Glaciimonas sp. PCH181: one gene and its partner. The protein of the gene in region 2 interacts with the protein of the main gene of each other region in a pairwise test. Links are inferred from orthologs where the notes say so. Each region holds a gene or a part of one and is shown on either strand. Other genes may lie near its edges.

Region 1 (3,578 bases), on a different replicon or contig from region 2:
AGAAGCGATTATGGAAGTCCTCGCGCAGAGTCAGGAAAAAGTCATTTTGACTCTGAACAGTCAGGGCCGTGCACGTGAATACATGCTGTATTACAAATTTTCATTCCGCCTGAAAGATGCGCAGCAGAAAGAATTGATGACGCCGACCCAAATCACACTGAAGCGCGATATCAGCTATAACGAATCGCAAGAATTATCAAAAGTTGCCGAGGAAGCGCTGTTGTATCGCGACATGCAAACCGATCTGGTACAGCAAATTCTGCGTCGTCTGGCCGCGCTCAAACCTGCTAATGCCGGAATCACTGATGCGGTAACGCCGACGCCGCCAGCGTCGTCAGTCCCATCGGTCACTCCAGCGCAATAAAGAGGCTAGGCATGCAACTGCGGATTGACGCCCTTGAAGGCCACTTGGCAAAAGCCGTGGCCCCGCTGTACGTCATCACCAGCGATGAGCATCTGCTGGCGCTCGAAGCTGCGGATAAAATCCGCAAAAGCGCGCGCGCACATGGCTGCTCGGAACGCGATGTTCTGATCGTTGATCGTAGTTTTAAATGGGGCGAGTTACAGGCTGCGAATCAGTCGCAATCGTTGTTCGGGGATAAAAAACTGATCGAGTTGCGTATCCCGACCGGCAAACCCGGCAAAGATGGCGGCCAGGCATTGCAGCAATATGCCGCCACGTTAAATCCGGATAACGTCACTATTATTACGTTGCCGAAGTTGGATTGGGCAACACAAAAAGCGGCGTGGGTAGCCTCCTTACAGCAGACCAGCGTCTATCTCGACATTCAGCAAGTAGAACGGTCACAGTTACCGAACTGGATCGGCGTGCGTTTGGCTGGGCAGCAGCAAAGTACCGACCGACAGTCGCTGGATTTTATTGCCGATCGGGTTGAGGGAAATTTGCTGGCAGCGCATCAGGAAATCCAGAAACTGGCGTTGCTACATCCAGCGGGCAAACTAAATTTCGAGCAGATCCACGACGCAGTGCTAAACGTAGCGCGCTATGATGTTTTTAAATTGAACGAGGCGATGCTGGCCGGGGATATCGGGCGTCTGGTACGGATGATCGATGGACTAAAAGGCGAAGGCGAAGCGCTGCCGCTGGTACTCTGGGCAATCTCAGAAGAATGTCGCACGTTATTAAAATTGAAATCAGGCATGACGCAAGGCCGCCCGCTGAATGCGTTGATGAAGGAATACCGCATTTGGGGGCCGCGTGAACGCTTGATGGAACCGGCGTTGCGGCGCTTATCGCTGGCGACCATCGAAGCAGCGCTGCAACAGGCCGCTCAGATCGACAAAATGGTCAAAGGCTTGCGCGCCAAAACATTTGCTGGCGACGCCTGGGATGCTTTGCTGCAATTAGGATTAAAGGTCGCTCGCTCTTAAATGCCTCTGCGCCGTCACCACTTTCCAACGGATTAGACAGACTAGAAACTATGGATATCCAACACTACATCGCTGAAGTCGGTCAACGTGCCCGCGTAGCATCGCGCTTGATGGCACGCGCGGATACCGCCGCCAAGAATCGTGCGTTGACCTTGATCGCAGAAGCAATCCGCCGCGACGCCGATATCTTGCGCACCGCCAATCAAAAAGATCTGGAAGCCGCGCGCGCCAGTGGATTAGAAGAAGCGATGCTGGATCGCCTGACCTTATCCGACAAAGCCATCGCGACCATGATCGAAGGCTTGCAGCAAATCGTAGCCCTACCCGATCCGATTGGCGAGATTTCCAACATGAAATATCGTCCTACCGGGATTCAGGTAGGTCAAATGCGCGTCCCGCTTGGCGTCATCGGTATCATTTATGAAGCACGGCCTAACGTGACTATCGATGCTGCTGGTTTATGTATCAAAAGTGGCAACGCAACGATTTTACGCGGCGGCTCAGAGGCAATTCACTGCAATCAGGCATTAGCGAAACTGGTCAAAGAAGGATTAAAGGGCGCAGGTTTGCCAGGCGATGCAGTGCAAGTTATCGAAACGACCGATCGCGCAGCAGTGGGTGCATTGATCAGCATGCCTGAATATATTGATGTCATCATCCCGCGCGGCGGCAAAGGTCTGATCGCCCGTTTGATCAAAGAATCAAAAGTCCCGATGATCAAACATCTGGATGGTATTTGTCATGTCTACATCGATGATGCGGCAGATCCCGAAAAAGCCCTGAAGATCGCCTTCAACGCCAAATGTCATCGCTACGGCACCTGCAATACGATGGAAACCTTGCTAGTAGCGCGTTCCATCGCGCCACATGTGCTGCCAGAACTGGCGCATTTGTATCGGACTAAAGATGTAGAACTACGTGCGGATGCCGAAGCCAGCAAGATATTGCGCTTCTGCGACTATCCGCATCTGACCGATGCGACCGAAGAAGACTGGAGCACTGAATATCTGGCGCCGATTCTTGCGATCAAAATCGTCGAAGACATGGACGAGGCGATCACCCATATCAATCACTATTCTTCTCACCACACTGACAGTATCGTCACCGAAAACTATTCGCATTCGATGCGGTTTTTGCGTGAGGTTGACTCGGCCTCCGTCATCGTCAACGCATCAACCCGCTTTGCGGACGGTTTTGAGTTTGGCTTAGGCGCTGAAATCGGTATTTCAAACGATAAATTGCATGCGCGCGGTCCGGTCGGGCTAGATGGGCTGACATCGCTGAAATACGTCGTGTTTGGTCATGGCGAAGTACGTACATAACAAACCAAAGAATTGATAACCTGAGCAACCAACCCGCTAGATAACCCCACTCCCGGACTCACCAATAAGGATACCTTCATGCTTTGGATTAAAGCGCTACACATCGTCTTCATGGTTTCATGGTTTGCTGGCTTGTTTTATCTGCCCCGTATCTTGGTCAATCTGGCGCAAGAGACCGAACCAATGGCGACGCAACGGTTATTGTTGATGGCGCGCAGACTGTACCGTTTCATGTTGCCATTGGCGATAGGCACGGTGATCTTTGGTGCTTGGTTGTGGATGGGTTACGGCATCGGCAGAGGCCCGGGTAACGGCTGGATGCATGCTAAATTATTCCTGGTTATTTTAGTCCTCGGTTATCACCATGCGTCCGGCAGCATGCTAAAGAAATTTGAACTGGGAACGAATAAACGCAGCCATGTCTGGCTGCGCTGGTTCAATGAAGTCCCGGTTATTTTGTTGTTGGCTATCGTTATTCTCGTCGTCGTCAAGCCATTCTAATTCTGGTCCCTTACCTGCCAAGGATGCAACATGAGTAAAATCTGTGAGTATTATTTCGCGCCCCATTCGCCATTTGCCTATCTCGGGCATGCACGATTGACGGCGTTGGCCAAACAATATGGCGTTCAGATTGTGTTGAAACCGTTCGATTTGTCGAAAATTTTCCCGATCTCCGGCGGCCTGCCGCTGGCTAAGCGGTCACCTCAGCGACAAGCCTACCGCCTGCAAGAATTGCAACGTTGGAGCGCGTATTTAGAGCAGCCGCTGAACTTGCAACCGACCTACTTCCCGGTTCATAGCGATGATGCGGCCAAGTTAATCATCGCAACCCAGCTCGCCCACGGCACGCAGGCCGCGCTAGAT
Region 2 (4,040 bases):
CGTCAACGTCCCGCGCCAAAGAGGTAAAGGGAGAATTGTTAAGGAAAATCATCGCTGAGTATGCAGACCGTATCGGGCCGCCCGCGCGCAGCGTTGCATTAAGTCACTCTGACGTCGACTCAGAATGCAATATGAGAAGAAATAGCTTTTCCTCAGAAGTAGCCACGCCACAGAATAGCGTCGCGTCGCTCTCCTCGTCACTATCATCGTTTACGTCCGATGATGGGTCGGAAGTCACTACTCGCGCAAATAGCCTGGCATCACTCCGCTCTGCGTCCATGTCCGGATTCAGCATCTCATCCACTAATTCAGGCTCTGGGCGGCGTATTGATGAAAATCGCTGGATGCCGGAAATATTATTCAGCGAAAGGTAAATGCAGTTCTTGGTCAAGTAACGCTGACAACGCAAACGGGTCTGACATTCTTTAACACGCAGCGCGTCCAGAAAATGACAGACCCATTTATACCGCTAACAGCGAACGGACGAATCAGTAAGCCGGCAATGTCGTCGAGTACGCCTTAGTTCGACTCGGCATGCAATGCCTGAATAATATCCGAGCGCTTCAATTGCGGCGCAAACTGCAGGATAAAGTCTAGCGTGTAAGACCGCAAATAAGCGCCACGTCGCACTGCCAATCGCGTAACGTTTGACGCAAACAGATGCGCCACTTCAATCGTCTGCAAGCCACTCTGACGCGTATGTTCTGACGCCATCGCAGCCACAATCCCAACCCCTAATTCCAGCGAAACGTATTGTTGGATGACGTCGGAATCCATTGCCGTCAGAACGATATCCGGCGTAATACCCGCCGCCCTGAATGCTGCATCAATATGGCCGCGTCCGGTAAAACCGACATCGTAGGTAATCAATGGATAAGCAGCCAGATCGCTGAGACTGATCGGGCGCTCTACCAACAGCAATGGATGATGCTGCGGCACTACCACCACGTGACTCCACTCGTAGCACGGAAACGAAATCAACTCTTTAAATTGCGACAGACCTTCAGTCGCAATGCCGACATCGGCTTTACCCGAAATAACCCATTCGGCGATATGTTCCGGCGAACTCTGCTGCAATGCAATACGTACATCAGGAAAGCGTGCGCGGAATCCCTGCACTACCCGTGGCAATGCATAACGCGCTTGCGTATGCGTCGCTGCGACGGTCAGCGTGCCGGTGGTTTCGCCGGAATATTCCTTGCTGGCCTGACGCAAATTTTCAGCTTCCTGCAATAGCTTTTCGACGATCTGCAAAATGCCTTTACCGGGATCGGTCAGGCCGATCAGGCGCTTGCCATTACGCACAAAAATATCGACACCTAATTCTTCTTCCAGTTCGCGAATCTGTCGGCTAACGCCTGGCTGAGAAGTGAACAGGACATTGGCGACTTCGGTCAAATTAAAGCCGCAGCGTGCCGCCTCGCGGATAGATCTTAATTGCTGAAAATTCATCTGGCATCCTGATAATGTTGGTTCTTTTGGTCGACTGCATTGTCAACGAATACATGCAAACGACGCGGGCGCACGACTAGCGTTTCGCCCTCCTTTAAATTGAGTCGTGCAAAGCGCTCGGCCGAAATCACCGCCTCGATCAGCTCTGCATTGTCGTCGCGCTCTAACTCCAGTTGCGCCAACGGTCCTATCGCATGGGCGCGCTTCAATTGCACCACGATGCCTTCGGCGCCAGTGGTATAACGCTCGATATCCAAATCGTGCGGACGTACATAACCGATTCCGGCAGCATCTTCTGCCTCGGCATGATTGGGCGCATCGAAACGAATCCCGCCGGTATCGAGCACGCCACGATGGACGCGGCCATGGAATAGATTAACGTTACCCAGAAAGCCATATACAAAGGGCGATGCCGGATGTTCATACACCTCTTGCGGGGCACCGATTTGCTCTACATTTCCTTTATTCATCAGCACAATCTGATCGGCTACTTCTAATGCTTCTTCCTGATCATGGGTCACAAAAATACTGGTCACGTGAAGTTCGTCATGCAAGCGTCGCAACCAGCGTCGCAGTTCTTTACGAACCTTTGCATCCAGCGCACCGAACGGCTCATCCAGCAGCAATACGCGGGGCTCGACTGCCAATGCGCGGGCCAGCGCTATCCGCTGCCGCTGTCCGCCAGACAGTTGCGGCGGAAACCGATCCGCCAGCCAATCCAGCTGGACCAACTCCAACAGTTTTTTTACTTTTTCGCGGATGACGCTTTCGGATGGACGTGTTGCACGCGGCTTGACGCGCAAGCCAAAAGCAATATTTTCGAACACGGTCATGTGCTTGAACAATGCGTAATGCTGAAATACAAAGCCGACCTGACGTTCGCGCACATGGCGCGATGACGCGTCTTCACCATCCAGCAACACTTGACCGGAGTCTTGCCCTTCAAGCCCCGCGATAATCCGCAGCAACGTGGTTTTTCCGCAACCGGATGGTCCTAATAACGCGGTCAGTTCACCGGTGGGAAACTTCAGCGAAACATTATTCAACGCCGTGAATTGCCCAAATTTCTTATTGATATTATTGACTTCAATGCCCATGGCATGCTCCTGATAATTGTGTCAGCGCTTGGTATGCGCTATTGCAGTGTTCTGTTTGCAACGATCTCTGATCACGTCGGCTCTGCGGTCTCATCCCGCAAACGCCATTCAATAAACGACTTAAGGGCTAGCGTCACCAATGCCAGAAATGCCAGCAAGGAAGCAACGGCAAAAGCGGCCTGAAAGTTATATTCGTTGTATAAAATTTCGACTTGCAGAGGAATCGTGTTGGTCTCGCCACGGATATGGCCGGATACCACGGAGACTGCGCCAAACTCGCCCATTGCCCGGGCGTTACACAAGATCACGCCGTACAACAAACCCCATTTAATATTCGGCAGCGTCACATGCCAGAACGTCTTCCAACCGGACGCGCCCAACACTAATGCCGCTTCTTCCTCTTCACTGCCTTGCGCCTGCATCAATGGGATCAACTCACGCGCCACAAACGGGAAAGTAACGAACACCGTTGCTAATACGATGCCAGGCACCGCGAACAAAATTTTGATGTCATGCTCGCGCAGCCACGGCCCAAACCAGCCTTGCGCGCCAAACAACAGCACATAGATCAAACCCGATATCACTGGCGAAACTGAAAACGGTAAATCAATCAATGTCAGCAAGACGTTTTTGCCACGAAAATCAAATTTGGCAATCACCCATGACGCTGCCACGCCAAACACCAGATTTAACGGCACGGCAATCACCGCCGTCAGCAATGTCAGCTTGATGGCGCTGACCGCATCCGGCTCAATGATCGCGGCGATGTAGGCTTCCCATCCCTTCTTGAAGGCCTCGACAAAAACCGACACCAGCGGCACAACTAAAAAGAATGTCAAAAATAATAAGGCAACGCTAATCAGCAATGCCCGCACCCAAAATGGCTCTAGCGTGGCGTGCGGTACGTGAATCGGCTCCCCGCGTGCATGCAGGGTTGTAGTAGTGGATGGAGATGTACTCACAGTAGGACTCACATTTGGTGCAATGGCGCTCATGGCGGATAAAACCTTCTTTTAAACTCTTTCCGACTGTCCGCGCTTGCGGGTCCAGGCTTGCAGAATATTGATCGTCAACAATAAGAGAAACGATGCCGTCAACATCACCACCGCGATGGCGGTCGCGCCTGCATAGTCATACTGTTCAAGTTTGGTGATGATGAATAAAGGCGTGATCTCTGAGACCATCGGCATATTCCCGGCAATGAAAATAACCGATCCATACTCACCAGTAGCACGTGCAAAGGCCAAGGCGAAACCGGTCATCAGCGCGGGTAAAACAGTCGGAAAAATGACCTTGGTAAACGTTTGCCAATTACCGGCACCAAGACTGGCGGCAGCTTCTTCCAATTCACGTTCAGAATCTTCCAGCACTGGCTGCACGGTACGCACGACAAACGGCAAGCCGATAAACGTCAACGCCACCAATATCCCCAACGGCGTGAAAGCGACTTTAATCCCTAGCGGCTCCAGATAGCGGCCAAACCAGCCATTC

What was found.
Region 1: the proteins of C7W93_RS21155 (region 2) and C7W93_RS16175 interact in binary tests that used the Escherichia coli proteins (3 or more experiments, as listed by UniProt). The link is inferred for Glaciimonas sp. PCH181 from one-to-one orthologs.

What each region holds. Positions count from the first base shown.
Region 1 is NZ_PYFP01000002.1:664,660-668,237, forward strand. The notes cover bases 629-3,578. They hold C7W93_RS16175 (glutamate-5-semialdehyde dehydrogenase), read left to right. Parts: upstream 629-1,442; coding sequence 1,443-2,714; downstream 2,715-3,578. Other genes in these bases: holA (DNA polymerase III subunit delta), read left to right, coding at 629-1,392; C7W93_RS16180 (CopD family protein), read left to right, coding at 2,793-3,215; C7W93_RS16185 (2-hydroxychromene-2-carboxylate isomerase), read left to right, coding at 3,246-3,578. Also shown: LPS assembly lipoprotein LptE, read left to right, coding at 1-364; more of holA, read left to right, coding at 376-628. UniProt on the Escherichia coli protein: Catalyzes the NADPH-dependent reduction of L-glutamate 5-phosphate into L-glutamate 5-semialdehyde and phosphate. The product spontaneously undergoes cyclization to form 1-pyrroline-5-carboxylate.
Region 2 is NZ_PYFP01000003.1:100,924-104,963, forward strand. Bases 500-3,282 are described here. They hold C7W93_RS21155 (sulfate/molybdate ABC transporter ATP-binding protein), read right to left. Parts: upstream 2,550-3,282; coding sequence 1,449-2,549; downstream 500-1,448. Other genes in these bases: C7W93_RS21150 (CysB family HTH-type transcriptional regulator), read right to left, coding at 520-1,452; cysW (sulfate ABC transporter permease subunit CysW), read right to left, coding at 2,621-3,282. Also shown: C7W93_RS24520 (hypothetical protein), read left to right, coding at 1-374; more of cysW, read right to left, coding at 3,283-3,544; sulfate ABC transporter permease subunit CysT, read right to left, coding at 3,563-4,040. UniProt on the Escherichia coli protein: Part of the ABC transporter complex CysAWTP involved in sulfate/thiosulfate import. Responsible for energy coupling to the transport system.